2 regions of the Janthinobacterium sp. Mn2066 genome follow, and region 1 is predicted to be linked to the other one. Evidence: predicted binding sites of a transcription regulator. Region 1 holds the regulator's gene; the other holds the start of a gene.
The links. The regulator FNR, encoded in region 1, switches genes on or off when oxygen is low (the NO sensors DNR and NnrR bind a similar motif). The targets are predictions, from matches to a motif close to TTGATNNNNATCAA.
Positions count from the first base shown of each region.

Region 2: the regulator FNR is predicted to act here: its motif matches at 5,730-5,743, upstream of ACL9RI_RS12530 (universal stress protein).

Region 1 is NZ_JBMOUF010000019.1:59,866-67,979, reverse strand. Features, by position in the region: gene ACL9RI_RS26700 (response regulator) at 1-2,811, opposite strand, end outside; gene fnr (fumarate/nitrate reduction transcriptional regulator Fnr) at 3,029-3,787, shown strand; gene ACL9RI_RS26690 (FixH family protein) at 3,791-4,315, opposite strand; gene ccoG (cytochrome c oxidase accessory protein CcoG) at 4,331-5,719, opposite strand; gene ccoP (cytochrome-c oxidase, cbb3-type subunit III) at 5,719-6,639, opposite strand; gene ACL9RI_RS26675 (cbb3-type cytochrome oxidase subunit 3) at 6,632-6,826, opposite strand; gene ccoO (cytochrome-c oxidase, cbb3-type subunit II) at 6,828-7,442, opposite strand; gene ccoN (cytochrome-c oxidase, cbb3-type subunit I) at 7,459-8,114, opposite strand, start outside.
Region 2 is NZ_JBMOUF010000006.1:256-8,369, reverse strand. Features, by position in the region: gene ACL9RI_RS12565 (aminodeoxychorismate/anthranilate synthase component II) at 1-154, opposite strand, end outside; gene trpE (anthranilate synthase component I) at 156-1,652, opposite strand; gene ACL9RI_RS12555 (phosphoglycolate phosphatase) at 1,900-2,616, opposite strand; gene rpe (ribulose-phosphate 3-epimerase) at 2,616-3,287, opposite strand; gene apaG (Co2+/Mg2+ efflux protein ApaG) at 3,395-3,769, shown strand; gene ACL9RI_RS12540 (hypothetical protein) at 3,779-3,943, opposite strand; gene ACL9RI_RS12535 (murein transglycosylase A) at 4,038-5,213, shown strand; gene ACL9RI_RS12530 (universal stress protein) at 5,239-5,676, opposite strand; gene ACL9RI_RS12525 (MFS transporter) at 5,795-7,099, opposite strand; gene ACL9RI_RS12520 (enoyl-CoA hydratase) at 7,179-7,955, shown strand.

The DNA.
Region 1 (8,114 bases):
CATGCGCCGCAAGACGCCCCTGCCCTTGGCGTCGTGCCCCATCACGCGCATCAGGGGGGCCATGGAAAATACGTCTTCATCCACCGGCGCCGCCGCGGTTTTTTCCAGAACGGGCGCATGGGGACGTGCCGGCAGGTGGCGGGTGATCACTTCCATCATTTCTTCCACCACCACCGGCTTGGCGATGAAGTCGGTGATACCGGCCGTCATGCAGCGTTCGCGCTCGGAGGCCAGCACGCCCGCCGTCATGGCGATCACGGGCAAGGTCAAACGCAGCTCCGTGCGGATGATGTGGGTGGCGCTGAAGCCGTCCATGACGGGCATTTGCATGTCCATCAGCACGATGTCATAGCGCAGTGCTTCTGCGCGCAGCCGTTCCACCGCCTGCAAGCCATCGGCCACCACGTCCAGGGTGGCGCCCATGTGTTCCAGGATGCCGCGTGCCACGGCCTGGTTCAAATGATTGTCTTCGACCAGCAAAAAGTGCATGCCGGCCAGCGCCGTGCCTGCGGGCTGTGCATGCAGTCGCGCTTCGCCGTCATTGTCCTTGGCGCTCAGGGCCTGGTGCAGGGCGTCGAACAGGCTCGAGCCCGTGATCGGCTTCATCAGCACCACGTCCGCTTCGGCCGCGCTGGAGATTTCTTCCAGGTGGTTGCGGGCAAAGGCATTGACCATCACCACGATGGGCTGGCGCTGGCCCGTCGCCGCCTCGCGGATGGCCTTGGCCGTGGCCAGGCCGTCCATCACCGGCATATGCCAGTCGGCCAGCACCACATCGTACGGTTCTTGTTGGGCCAGCCGTTCGCGGTATAGCGCGATGGCGGCGAAACCGGAATCGACCTGGTCGGCATTCCAGCCCCAGGCCTCGATCAGCTTGACGATCAGCTCGCGGCTGGTGCGGTTGTCGTCGGCCACCAGCAGGCGCAGCTGCCCCAGCGCCGGCGTGCGCCGTTCGGCCTCGGGCTGGGCCAGCACGTCGAAGGGCACGCTGAACCAGAAGCGGCTGCCCTTGCCTTCGCTGCTGGTAACGGCAATTTCACCGCCCATCATGTGGATCAGGTGCTTGCTGATGGCCAGCCCCAGGCCCGTGCCGCCGAAGCGCCGGGTGATGCTCTGGTCGCCCTGCGAGAAAGCGGTAAACAACTGTTCCTGCTGCTGGGCCGTCATGCCGATGCCCGTGTCGCGCACTTCGAAGCGCAGCCATGAACGGTTTTGCTGGCCCGGTTCGTCCTGCGCCAGGCTGACGGCCACCACCACTTCGCCGCTTTCCGTAAATTTGATGGCGTTGCCCGCCAGGTTGACGAGGATTTGCTGCAGCCGCTGGGCGTCGCCCACCAGGCGGCGCGGCACGTCCGGTTCGACGGCGATCGCCAGTTCCAGCTCCTTTTCGCCGGCATTCATGGTCATGGTGGTGGCCAGGGTATTCATCAGCTCATCGAGGTCGAATTCGATCGGCGACAAGTCCATGCGGCGCGCCTCGATCTTCGAGAAATCGAGCACGTCGTTCAGGATGCCCAGCAGCGACTGGCCCGCCACGCGCACCATGGTCAGGTATTTGCGCTGTTCCGTGTCGAGCCGGGTATTGCCCAGCAAATACACCATGCCCAGCACGGCATTCAGGGGCGTGCGGATTTCATGGCTCATATTGGCCACGAAATCGCTCTTCGCGCGGTTGGCCGCTTCGGCCCGGTCGCGCTCCTGTTCCAGCTCGCCGGCGCGCACCTCGACTTCCTGCTGCAGCCGTTCGCGCTCGCTCATCAAGCCATTGAAGGCGTCGGTCAGTTCGCCGATTTCGTCGCGCTGCTGCACCGGGATGGGCGTAAAGCGGCTGCCGCTGACGCGCAGGGCCAGCAAGGTGTCGCGCAGGCGCACCAGCGGCGACAGCAAACGCACGGTTACCCAGCCCAGCACCAGGGCGGCCAGCAGCGAGGCGAAGATACTCCACAGCACCAGCCGGTACAGCACGCCGTCGAACGGTTCGAAGGCGTCATCGACGGGCAAGGAGGCAGCCAGCAGCCAGTTGACCGATTTCAGGCGCTGGAAACTGTTGACGGCCGTCACGCCCTGGCTATTGGTGCTGATCATGCTGCCCTCGCCGTCCTGCTTGAGCAATTGCGTGGTGGCCAGATTGGCGTTTGGCGAACGGGGCTGCAGCAGGCGGCTGGTGTCCGGGTGCAGCACATACAGGGGCACGGGGTCGCGCGTGAGGACAAAATAATAGCCATTCTTGCCGACCTTGGCCTGGCGCAGATGGCCCAGCAGATTGTCCTTGTACAGGCGCAAGACGCCGATCACGATGCCCACTACCTCGCCCTGGCCATCGAGCACGGGAGCGACCATTTGCACGATGGGCAGGTGGCTGGTCTTGCCCAGCATGGGCTCGGTGATCATGGCGCGGCGCGTGCGCATCACCGTCTTGAAGTAGTCGCGGTCGGTCACATCGATGCCATTGCGCGCTGGAACCTGGGGCACGTCGGCCACCACCTTGCCCTGCTTGTCCAGCACCAGCACATCGTCAAACAGGGCCAGCACGGCCCGTTGTTCATAGTAGGTGCGCAACTGGCCGGCGTTCTGCATCAGTTCGGGGGGCTGGTGCTGCGCCGTCTGGGAGATGATGTCGAGCAACATCTGCAGCTTGTCGTCGAGTTCCTCCGCCGTGCGCGCGACCAGCGCCGCTTGCTGGCTCAGCAGCACGGTGGTGAAGTCGTCGCGCATGCGCTGCACCTGGATCATGGTGACCAGGGCGATCATGGCGATCGAGGTCAGGCTGGTGGCCAGGGCGACTTTTGCTTTGATGCCGAGAGGTTTCATGATTTATTTTCCTATCAATACCCTGGCTTGGCAAGCAATCAGCCTGTGCCTTTTCGCATTGCGGTGCTGGCGAGTACGGCGCTATAGCGAGGTTCCACGATGTTGCCATATAATTAAAGGATGGATGTCGCTATTTGTACTGTTTTTCGCTGAAATTGTCGCATGGCAACGTACTATGCAGTAAACTTGATGTTGCATTTTTCTAAAAGGTACAGACATGACTGAAGCGCTACTTTCGCCTATTCCACCCGTGGTTTCCGTGGAGGCGTTGCGCGCGCGCTGCTCGACGTGCAGCATGCACCAGCTGTGTTTGCCGATGGGCCTGGATGTGGGCGACATGGACCGCCTGGACCAGATCATCGGCCGCCGCCGCAAGGTGCCCCGTGGCGCTTCGCTGTTCCGCATCGGCGATGCATTCCAGAATCTGTATGCAATACGCCTGGGGCACTTCAAGACGTACCAGATCAATCCGGGTGGCGAAGAGCAGGTGACGGGATTCCAGATGGCCGGGGAACTGCTGGGCATGGACGCCATCAGCGCCGACCGCCACCATTGCAACGCGGTGGCGCTGGAAGACAGCGAAGTGTGTGAAATCCCGTTTTCCAGCCTGGAACAATTGCTGGGAAACATGCCGACCCTGCTGCGCCATTTTCACCGCATGATGAGCCAGGAAATCACGCGTGAGCAAAGCGTGATGTTGTTGTTGGGTAATATGCAGGCCACGCAGCGGTTTGCCGCCTTCATCGTCAACCTGGCCTCGCGCTACGAAGCGCGCGGTTATTCGGGCAGCAATTTCCAGCTGCGCATGTCGCGCGAAGAGATCGGCAACTACCTGGGGCTGACCATCGAAAGCGTCAGCCGTCTGCTGTCGAAATTCAAGAAGGAAGGCTGGCTGCGCGTGTCGAACCGCGAGATCGAGATCTTGCAGCCAGCAAAGTTGAAAGCCATTACGGCCGGTACCGACAACTGCAAATAGGTTTTACAGCTCTTCGTCGGCGCGCAGGGTAATCGCGCGCTGCACCGGCCAGCTCCAGATCCCCGACAAGCGCCACTCGCGCTTGTCGTTCTCCACCAGCACTTGCCAGCGGCTGCGTTCCAGCATCGGCAACGCTACCGAAAAATTCCCCTGTGCATCGGGCTGCACCAGCAGCCGGATATCTTTTTCCGGCAAGGTGGCGTGCGCCAGGTGCAGCTGCAGCGGCGCCTGGTAAGCCTTGCCGAAGCTGTGCACGGAACCCGTCAGCCGGCCTTGCGCCACGTCATAGGCCAGGCGGGTGTCCATGGCCAGGTTGCTGGCGACTGTATCGCGCCGCAAGTCCTGGTTGATGGCCTTGCCCTGCTTGTAATAATCGCCCACCACCAGCGCGTCGGGTTGCGTAAAGGCGATATAGCCCATGACACTGCCGACGATGACGGACAATCCAGGGCCCACCATCAGCAGCCAGGGCCAGCGGTGCTTATACCAGGGAGCGACGGGCGCCTGTAGCGGCGAGGGATGGGACATGGTTTTTCCTTTTCTTTAGCGCGGTACAAAAAACACCGCTTTTTCATGGACATGCAGCGAGGCGTCGTCGAGCGAAGTCAATGCAATGCCGATTTTGTTCGAGCCTTTGTCCCCCACGCCGTGCGGCGCGCGCAGGCGGATCGGCCAGGCCAGCGTTTCCGTCGGCTCGACGGTTACTTCATCGCGCGTGAGCAGGGTCAAGCCGGGCAAGCCATCGACCGTGATGCGGTAGGTCTGGCGCTGTTCCGACGTATTCATGATTTGCAGGCGATACACGTTTTCGATCATGCCGTCTTCCACTTCGCGCCCCAGCGAACCGCGGTCGCGGATCACGTCCAGTTTCAACGGCGTGCGCAAGAGCAAGGAACTGCCGACGGCGATGGTGATCAGGGCCAGGATGGCGGTGTAGACCAGCACGCGCGGGCGCATGGCGCGGCGGCGTATTTGTCGTGCATCAAAGTTGTTGGCCAGTGCATGGTCCGTGCTGTAGCGCACCAGTCCGCGCGGGCGCCTGATCTTGTCCATCACGCTGTTGCAGGCGTCCACGCAAGCGGCGCAGCCGATGCATTCATATTGCAAGCCCTTGCGGATATCGATGCCGGTCGGACACACCTGCACGCACAGGCTGCAATCGATGCAGGCGCCCAGCTGGGCGTCGCCACTGGCGGTTTTCTTGTTCAGCGCACCACGTGGTTCGCCGCGTTTCGCATCGTAGCTGACGATCAGGGTATCCTGGTCGAACATGGCGCTCTGGAAACGCGCATATGGGCACATGTATTTGCACACCTGTTCGCGCAGCCAGCCTGCATTGCCATAGGTGGCCAGGCTGTAGAACAAGACCCAGAACCATTCCCAGGGACCGAAGTTGAGCGTGCGTACTTCATGCGCCAATTCCTGTATCGGCGTGAAGTAGCCGACAAAGGTAAAACCTGTCCACAGGGCGATGGCGCCCCAGGCCATATGCTTGGCGGTTTTCTTGGCCGTCTTGCGCAAGGACGGGCCTTGCCGGTCGAGCGCCATGCGCGCGCTGCGCGTGCCTTCGATCTTGCGTTCGACCCACATGAAGATTTCCGTGTACACGGTTTGCGGGCAGGCGAAGCCGCACCAGACCCTGCCGGCGATGGCCGTGACAAGGAATAAAAGATAGGCGCAGATGATCAGCAGGGCCGCCAGGTAGATAAAATCCTGCGGCCACAGCACCACGCCGAAAATGTAGAACTTGCGCGTGGTCAAGTCGAACAGCAGCGCTTGCCTGCCGTTCCAGCTCAGCCACGGCAAGCCGTAGAACGCCAGCTGGGTCAGCCACAGGCAAACCCAGCGCCAGGTGGCGTAGCGTCCTTTGGCCTCGCGAGGGTAGATCTGCTCGCGGGCCGCGTACATCTGGATGACTTGAGGTTCGGACATTATTTTGCAGCTGGCTGGGGATTCGACAAGCTCCACACATAGGCCGACAGCACATGCACTTTCGATTCACCGAGGAATTCACCGAAGGCGGGCATGGTGTTGTTACGCCCCTTGCGGATGGTTTCCATGATGGTGTCGGCGCTGCCGCCATACAGCCAGATCTTGTCCGTCAGGTTGGGTGCACCCAACTGCTGGTTACCCTTGCCGTCCGCGCCATGGCAGGCCATGCAGGCGCCGAACTTGGCCTTGCCCAGCACCGACTTGATCGGGTCTGCGGTGGAACCGGACAGGCTCAGCACATAGTGGGCCACGTTCTCGATATCGGCTTCCGACCCCAGCGCTGCACCCATGGGCGGCATCTGCCCGTTGCGGCCGTGCAGGATGGTGGTCTTGATGACGTCCGGCTCGCCGCCGTACAGCCAGTCCCTGTCGGTCAGGTTGGGAAAACCCTTGTTGCCGCGCGCATCCGAGCCGTGGCATTGCGCGCAGTAGGTCAGGAACAGCCGCTGGCCAATGGCCAGCGCCTGCGGATCGGCCGCCACCGTTTTCAAGTCCTGGCGCAGGTACTTGTTGAACAGCGGGCCGTAATCGATTTGCGCTTTTTTCAGTTCTTCTTCGTACTGGCCCGAGGATTTCCAGCCCAGCTTGCCGGCATAGGTGCCCAGGCCAGGATACAGGAACAGATAGGCCAGCGCGAAGACAATGGTGATGTAGAACAGCCACATCCACCAGCGCGGCATCGGCGTGTTCAATTCCTTCAGATCATCGTCCCACACGTGGCCGGTAGTGCCGTCGGCAGGGGCGCCGGGCGCCACCTTGATCTTCGATTGCGAGTACAGCAGCACGCCGCAGCCGATGATGCCCAGCAGGGACAGCACGATGATGTAGATATTCCAGAACTCACTGGTAAAGTCAGACATGGGTCCGCTCCTCTGCTGTCACTGGGGCCGGCTGGTCGAGGATCTCGTCATCGAAGGGCAGCTGCGCCGCCGCCTCGATATCGCTCTTGCTGCGGCTGAAGGTCCACCACAGGATGCCCACGAACGTCGTAAAGGACACCACCGTCATGACGCTGCTGGCGCTGTCGAACAAGTTATCGATTGCCATGCTAATTCCTTGTTTTGATTAATGTACCGAGGCCTTGCAGATAGGCCACCAGGGCGTCTTCTTCCGTCTTGTCTTTCAGCTGTTCCGGCGCGGCGGTGATCTCTGCATCGCTGTACGGATCACCGAGGCGGCGCAGCGCGCGCATCTTCGGCATGATCTCGTCGGGCACCAGCTTGGTTTTCGCCAGCCAGGGGTAAGACGGCATGTTCGATTCGGGCACCACGTCGCGCGGGTTGTTCAAGTGCGTGCGGTGCCATTCATCGCTGTAGCGGCCGCCCACGCGCGCCAGGTCGGGCCCGGTGCGCTTGGAACCCCACTGGAACGGCCGGTCGTAGACGAACTCGCCGGCGACCGAATAATGGCCATAGCGTTCCGTTTCCGCGCGCAGCGGCCGCACCATCTGCGAGTGGCAGTTGTAGCAGCCTTCGCGCACGTAGATGTCGCGTCCGGCCAGGCGCAGCGGCGAGTACGGTTTCAGGCCGGCGACCGGTTCCGTGGTGCTCTTCTGGAAGAACAGGGGAACGATCTCGACGGCGCCGCCGACACTGATCACCAGGGTGACCAGGGCGATCAGCAGCCAGGGGTTTCTTTCAATCCATGCGTGTGAAAATTTCATTTGTCTGATGCTCCTGTCAGGCGTGCGCCGCGTTCAGTTCGGGGATGCGGGCGACGGGCAATTTGCTGCCGCGCAAGGTCATGTAGGTGTTGTAGCCCATGATGCACATGCCCGACAGATACAGCAGGCCGCCGGCCACGCGCACCACGTAGTAGGGATAGGTCGCTTTCACGCTCTCGACGAAGGTATAGGTCAGGGTGCCGTCCGGGTTGACGGCGCGCCACATCAAGCCTTGCATCACGCCGGCGATCCACATCGCGGCGATGTACAGCACGATACCGATGGTGGCCACCCAGAAATGCATGTCGACCAGGCGGGTGCTATACATTTTGGTGCTGCCCGCCAGGCGTGGCAGCAAATAATAAATCGAACCCATGGTGATGAAACCTACCCAGCCCAAAGCGCCGCCATGCACGTGGGCCACGGTCCAGTCGGTGTAGTGCGACAGGGAATTGATGGTCTTGATCGACATCATCGGACCTTCGAAGGTGGCGATGCCGTAGAACGACAAGGAGACGATCATGAATTTCAAAATCGGGTCGGTGCGCAGCTTGTGCCAGGCGCCGGACAAGGTCATGATGCCGTTGATCATGCCGCCCCACGAGGGCGCCAGCAATACCAGGGAGAACACCATGCCGATCGACTGGGTCCAGTCCGGCAAGGCCGTGTAGT
Region 2 (8,114 bases), on a different contig from region 1:
CGGGCGAGATGCAGATGCGGTCCGGGTTCAGCGCTTCGATGTCAGCAATGCTGATTTCATCGTTGCGGTAGACCCGCACGTCTTCGCCCAGTTCGCCGAAATACTGCACGATGTTGTAGGTGAAGGAGTCGTAGTTGTCGATCATTAGCAGCATCTCAGAGCTCCCCATCCAGTCCATCTTGTACTTGTTCGGCGGCGCGCAGTACGGCGCGCGCCTTGTTTTCGGTTTCCTGCCATTCCATTTCGGCGATCGAGTCGGCCACGATGCCGGCCGCAGCCTGCACGTACAGCATGCCGTCCTTGACGACACCCGTGCGGATGGCGATCGCCACATCCATTTCGCCGCCAAACGACAGGTAGCCGCAGGCGCCGCCATAGATGCCGCGCTTGCTGATTTCCAGTTCGTCGATCACCTCCATGGCACGCACTTTCGGCGCGCCGGTCAGGGTGCCGGCGGGGAAGGTGGCGCGCAGCACGTCCAGGTTGGACAGGCCGGGTTTCAAAGTGCCTTCCACGTTCGAGACGATGTGTTGCACATGCGAGTATTTTTCGATGACCATGCGGTCGGTCACTTGCACGCTGCCGGTTTCGGCGATGCGGCCGATGTCATTGCGGGCCAGGTCGATCAGCATCACGTGTTCGGCGATTTCTTTCGGATCGGCCAGCAGTTCAGCCGACAGTTCTGCGTCGCGCTCTGGCGTGGCGCCGCGCGGACGGGTGCCGGCGATCGGGCGCAGGGTGACTTTTTTGCCGCCGTCCGCTGTCGTTTCGTTACGCACCAAAATCTCGGGCGAGGCGCCAATGATCTGCATGTCGCCGAAATTATAGAAATACATATACGGCGATGGATTGAGCGAGCGCAAGGCGCGGTACAGGCTCAAGGGCGAATCAACATACGGTTTGCGGATGCGCTGGCCGATCTGCACCTGCATCAGGTCGCCGGCCATCACGTATTCATGGGCGCGGGCGACGGCCTTCAGGTAGTCTTCTTTCGGAAAGTCGCGGATGGTTTCCGTGCGCACCGAGGCGCTGGTGACCGGGGCGTCGAGGCCGCGGCGCAGCATCATGCGCAAGTCTTTCAGGCGTTGCCGCGCTTTCGAGAACGATTCGGGCTGGGTCGTGTCGGCATAGACGATCAGATACAGTTTGCCGGACAGGTTGTCGATCACGGCCAGTTCTTCCGTCACCATCAACTGGATGTCGGGCAGGCCCAGGTCATCTTTCGGCGCACCGCCAGCCAGTTTTTTCTCGATATGGCGCACCGTATCGTAACCGAAGTAGCCGGCCAGGCCGCCGCAGAAGCGCGGCATGCCAGGGCGCAGTGCGACCTTGAAGCGAGCCTGGTACTGTTCGATGAAATCGAGCGGATTGCCTTCGTGAGTTTCGATCACTTCGCCATTCTTGACGATCTCGGTGCGGCTGCCATGGCTGCGCAGCACGGTGGTGGCGGGCAAACCGATGAAGGAATAGCGGCCAAAGCGTTCGCCGCCGACCACGGATTCCAACAAGAAGGTATTCTTGCCGCCCTGCTGGGTTTGCGCCAGTTTCAGGTACAGCGTGAGCGGGGTTTCCAGGTCGGCGAAGGCTTCCGAGACCAGGGGGATACGGTTATAGCCTTGCTGGGCCAGCGATTTGAATTCGAGTTCGGTCATGTTTCTCTCCATGCCGCCAGGGCACGCAAGTATGCAATTACGCGATACTGCACTCTGGCGGAGGTTGATCAAAAAACCTGCCGGATGCGCACGGGCAGCCGACAGCAATCGTTACACGGCTCGGCCTTAAGCCTGCCAGGATTGCCAGCGTCGCCAAAGCCAGGCCTCAATCGAGCCGGTTTGGGTGACATTGTGTTTTTTGATGAGAAACGGGTTCACGATGGTGTTTGGTCAGTCAGTATGCGTATCAGTGTGAAGTCAAATTTTGCATGCGAATGAAATGGGCTGCTTCGAGCAGCGTATTTACTATACCATCGGAATCGGTATCGTGTATAGAGTGTCCGTGATTGTATCCATATGGCACGGTCAACACGGGGCAGCCCGCAGCCCGGGCCGCTTGCGCGTCATTCGAGGAGTCGCCGATGGCTACCACTGTGGCTGGCGCCAGGTCGAAATCCGCACATACTTGCAACAGCGGCAAGGGGTCGGGTTTTTTCTTCGCCAGCGAATCGCCACCGTAAATAATCTCGAAATAGCCAGCCAGATTTTTCTGCTGCAGCAGGGGCAGGGCGAAGGCGACCGGCTTGTTGGTGACGCAGGCCAGGCGCAGGCCGGCCGCTTTCATCGCTTCCAGGCCCTGGACCACATCCGCGTACAAGGTGCTGAAGTCGCCATTGATGGCCAGGTAATGGCGCTGATAGGCATCCATCGCCTGCTCGAAGCGCTGTTCCACGCCGTCGGTATCGAAATCGAGGGCCAGCACGCTGCGGATCAGGTTTTCCGAGCCCTTGCCCACCATGTTCTTGATGGCGTTTTCGCTGATGGGCGCCAGGTCAAACTCGCTGCGCATGCCGTTGATGGCGACATGAAAATCGGGCACGGTGTCGAGCATCGTGCCATCGAGGTCGATGATGGCCGCGCGCACGCCGGCCAGGACGCCGCTCTTCACTGTGCCCGCGCTCATCAGGCGGCTACCTTGGCCAGTTCGGTCCGCATGGCGTCGATCACGGCCTTGTAGTCAGGCTTGCCGAAGATGGCCGAGCCGGCAACAAAGGTGTCGGCGCCGGCAGCGGCGGCAGCAGCGATATTGTCGATCTTGATCCCGCCGTCCACTTCCAGCATGATGTCGCGACCCGACTCATCGATCATGCGGCGCGCTTCGGCGATTTTTTTCAGCGCATGCGGGATGAAGGACTGGCCGCCGAAGCCTGGATTGACGGACATGATCAAAATCATGTCGATCTTGTCCATCACGTGTTCCAGGTAGTGCAGCGGCGTGCCGGGGTTGAACACCAGGCCGGATTTGCAGCCATTGTCGCGTATCAGTTGCAAGGAGCGGTCCAGGTGGTCCGATGCTTCCGGGTGAAAGGTGATGATGTTTGCGCCGGCCTTGGCGAAATCCGGGATAATGCGATCGACTGGCTTGACCATCAGGTGCACGTCGATGGGCACTTGTACATGCGGGCGTATCGCTTCGCAGACCAGCGGGCCGATCGTCAGGTTGGGCACATAGTGATTATCCATCACGTCGAAGTGGATGATGTCGGCGCCAGCGGTGACGACGTTGCGAACTTCTTCGCCCAAACGGGCAAAGTCGGCGGACAGGATGCTGGGAGCGATACGGAATGTAGTCATGGCGAGTGGGCTAGAGTGTAGAAATTGCGATTGCCGCTATTTTACGCTTGCCACCGCTGCCATGCCCTTTTGAAATACAGAACAGTGACGAACAGATAAGGATAATGATGGCGACTTATGAATTTACGGTAACGGTCAAGACGCAGTTTTTGCCCGAGCAGTCGGCGCCGGAGCAGGGCCGCCATGTGTTCAGCTATACCATCAATGTGAAGAACACGGGCACTGCCGGTGCACAGCTGATTGCGCGCCACTGGGTCATCACGGACGCCAATAACAAGGTGGAAGAAGTGCGGGGGCTGGGCGCCGTCGGCCATCAGCCGCTGCTGCAGCCGGGCGAACAGTTCGAATATACGAGCGGCACCGTGCTGGCCACGCCGCAAGGTTCCATGCGCGGCGAATATTTCTGCGTGGCCGAAGACGGCCATCAGTTCGAAGCGGCTATACCGGAGTTCGTGTTGTCGCTGCCGCGCACCCTGCACTAAACTATCGCGCTATTTCAGCTTGTCGGTCTGCTGTTCTTCCGCGCCGACCTGTTTCTGTGCTGGCGGCGCGGGCTGTTTCCCTGCGCTTTTGCCCTTGCCCTGATACATGGTCCACCAGACTATGAATACCAGCAGGAAAAACGCCACCAGCGCCTCTATCATCAAGACCCACATACGCACTCCTATGTTATTGACACGCAGCTTATTTAAACGTAACTTATTTGCACGTTCCAGTCTACTCGTTCCCCTGGTTTCCGTCGCGTTCATCTTGTCGGCCTGTACCACGCCGCCCGCGCCGACCAATGTTGCTACCGGCCCGACACCACCGGTCAGCAAGCCTGTGCCGGCCAAGCCGGCAGCCACCGAGACCAAGGATGGCAAGGATGCGCAGGCACCCACGTTTACCCCCGTGAGCTTTTCCGCCTTGCCGGGCTGGGGCCGCGACGATATGCGCGCCGCCTGGCCAGCGTTCATGGCGTCGTGCAATGTGCTGGCCAAGCGGCCCGACTGGAAAGAGTCGTGCACCATCGCGCGCCAGGTGAATGCCGATAGCGACAAGGCCATCCGCCAGTTCTTTGAAGCGTTCTTTGTGCCCAATCAAATCGTCGCTCCCGATGGCGCCAGCACAGGCCTGGTTACCGGTTATTACGAACCTTTGCTGCATGGCGCGCGCAAGCGTGGCGGTCCTTACCAGACGCCGCTGTACAAGGTGCCCGATGACCTGGTGACGGTGGATTTGTCCAGCGTGTATCCGGAATTGAAAAACATGCGTTTGCGGGGCAAGCTGGTAGGCAAGAAAGTCGTGCCTTATGCCACCCGCGCCGACATCGAGCGTGCCACCTCGGTGGTGGGCAAGGAGCTGATGTGGGTCGATGACGAAGTCGAAGCGTTCTTCCTGCAAGTGCAGGGCAGCGGCCGCGTGCAACTGACCGATACGCAGGAAACCGTGCGCGTGGCGTATGCCGACCAGAATGGTTATCCGTATAAATCGATCGGCCGCTACCTGGTCGACAAGGGCGAGCTGACCATGAGCCAGGCGTCGGCGCAGGGCATCAAGGCGTGGATCGCCGGACACCCTACGCGCAAGGACGAGCTGTTCAACGCCAACCCCAGCTATGTGTTCTTCAAGGAAGAGCGCTTGCCTGACCCGAAAGTGGGGCCGAAGGGCGCGCTGGGCGTGCCGTTGACGCCGCAGCGCTCGGTCGCCATCGACTCGCGTTTCGTGCCGCTGGGCGCGCCGTTGTTTTTGGCGACCACGCAAGCCAATAGCGATATCCCCATGCAACGCCTGGTGATGGCGCAAGATACGGGCGGCGCCATCCGCGGCCCCATCCGTGTCGATTATTTCTTTGGTTTTGGCGCCGAAGCGGCGGAGAACGCTGGCCGCATGAAGCAGAGCGGCCAGGTGTGGGTGTTGTTGCCGAAGCAAGTGCCAGCGCGCTAAGGCACCAGCGTCAAGACTGGTCCTGTCAGCGCAGGACCAGCACGGGCACCTGGGTGTGGCCCAGCACCTTTTGCGTTTCGCTGCCCACGAATAACTTGTTCAAGCCCTTGCGGCCATGCGAGGCCATCAAAATGATGTCGCAATGGTAGTTTGCCGCCGCGTTGACGATTTCTTCGTACGGGCTGGGGGAGATGGTCACCAGGCCTTCGAAGGCGAGGCCGGCCGCCTGCGCTGCCTGGCCCAGCTTGTCGACGGCGTGTTGCGCAGCCGTATGCATCTGTTCTTCATATAGCCCCGCATCGAGCACCACGCCACCGTCGGCCATCGGCGAAAACGGGAAAGGCTGGACTACACTGATGGCGACCAGCTTGGCCTTGTTCAATTGCGCGAAGGCCAGCGCCGTTTCGGCGGCCTTGTCGGACAGCGGCGAGCCGTCGGTAGGAAATAAGATGGTGTTAAACATGGCATGCTCCTCAAGTGATGTCGTTAGCTTATGGATTTCCCCCAAGCAAAACATTGATGTACATCAAATCTGTCAGGCTTTGACTTAACGATATGACAGTGTATGCCTGATCTACGGATCAGGTGCGTACGCCACGCAGCGGCGTGCCCCAGGTCATGGCGATGGTCAGTAAGACACTGCCGGCGGCGATGCAAGCCATGCCATTGCGCACGCCGAAGTGCTCGGCGATCCAGCCGGCGGCCAGCGCACCGAGCGGCGCCGTGGCTACCGTCAGGAAGCGCATGGTCGAGGTCATGCGCCCCAGCATGGGGTCCGGCGTGACTTTTTGCCGCAAGCCCATATATGGAATGAAGAACAGCATCACGCCGCAATCGAAAAAGAACATCAGCACGGCATAGGCGGCCGCGCTGGCATGCGCGCTGCCGAACAGCGCGGCGGGGATGGCCGGTGTCAGGGCAAAACACAGCGAAGTCGAGGCCAGGCCGATCAGGATGGTGGGGCCGGTGCCGTAGCGGCGTGTCAACGGTTTGACGATGATGGCGCTCAGCAACATGCCGGCGCCGCCCAGCATCTGTGCCATGCCCAGTACGCCAGGACTCATGCCCAGGTTATGGGTGGCAAACAAGATGGTCAGCGCCATGCTGGCATAAAACAGGAAATGCCAGATACCGGCGCCCCAGGCCAGCGCGCGCAGCAGTGGCTGGCGCCACACGAATACCAGGCCATCGGCGATATCGCGCAGTGCATGCTTGCTTGACGGGGCAGGACGCGGATCGCGCGTACTCATGGCCCGCAAGTTCATGACGGAAATCAAATAGCCGCAGGCCGTGCAAAAAACGGCGGCGGGGGCCGACAACACTTGCACCAGTACGCCCGCCAGGCCGGGGCCGATCAGGCGCGAGGCCGATTCCGTGGCGGCAAATTTCGATTGGGCATCGATCAATCCCTCCCTGCCGACCAGGAATGTCAGGAAGACTTGTTCCGCGCCGCCACCGACCACGAAGCCGGTGCCGATCATAAAGCCCACGACATATAACCAGGGCATCGACAGCAGGCCGCACCAATACGCAATCGCCACGCTGGCCAGCGCCAGGCCCGACATGCTTTCACTGAACAGCATGATCGGGTGCTTGCTGCGCCGGTCCAGCAACACGCCTACCGGCAAGCCGAACAGGGCAAACGGCAAGGCTTGCAGGGCGACCAGCAGCCCCATCTGTTCTGGCGTCGCGTGCAAGAGCAGCACCGCGCACAGGGGCAGGGCCAGCGAGGTGATCTGGGCGCCGAAGCAATTAAGCCCATTGCTGAACCACAGCCGGCGAAAGTTGATGGTGGCGGCGCTGCCGTCACCGCGCAGGCGGCGGGCGCAATACTGGAACAGGGAAGAGTAAATACGGCACGCTATATAAGATAGGGGAGTAGACAATAATATCAGTGTGCCGCAAGCAGTGCAGCCGCTACAATCGACATCACCAGTTGATCACCAACTATCGAGAGGAGACACCATGCAATATGAAGACTTGATCATCGACATCCAGGACCGCGTCGCCGTTATCCGCCTGAACCGCCCGAAGGCGCTCAATGCGCTGAACGAAAACATGATGAACGAACTGGGCGATGCTTTACTCAAATTCGACGCCGATGAGAAGATCGGCTGCATCGTGCTGACCGGTAGCGAAAAAGCCTTTGCTGCGGGTGCGGATATCGCCGCCATGGCTGATTACACCTACCCCGACACTTTTACCAGCGGCTATATCAGCCGTAACTGGGAACATATCCTGCGCGTGCGCAAACCTGTGGTCGGTGCGGTCGCCGGTTATGCGCTCGGTGGCGGCTGCGAACTGGCCATGATGTGCGATTTCCTGATCGCCGCCGACAGCGCCAAATTCGGCCAGCCTGAAATCAAGGTCGGCGTCACGCCAGGCGCGGGCGGCACCCAGCGCTTGCCGCGCGCGATCGGCAAGGCCAAGGCCATGGATTTGCTGCTGACGGCGCGCACCATCGATGCGGCGGAAGCTGAACGCATCGGCCTGGTGTCACGCGTGGTGCCGGCCGATAAGCTGCTGGAAGAAACCCTGGCCGCCGCCAGGACCATCGCCGCCATGCCGGTCTCGGTGGCGATGATGATCAAGGATTGCGTCAACCGTGCTTTCGAAACCACCCTGACCGATGGCGTCGCCTATGAGCGCCGTTTATTCCAGGCCGCCTTCGGTACGCCGGCCCAGAAAGAAGGCATGCACGCTTTCCTGGAAAAGCGCTTGCCAAACTTCGATGGTCTTTGATATGATTCGCCTCCCCGATGAAACGCACTCGTTTGCGAGACAAGAGGGAGAAAAAAGAAGGTTGACGAAACGAACTAAACGCTTCATACTCTTCCTTCTTCGCAGCTGACAAACACAACGCTTTGTCGATAGCGCGAAAGCAGTAACCGAATTGAGTTC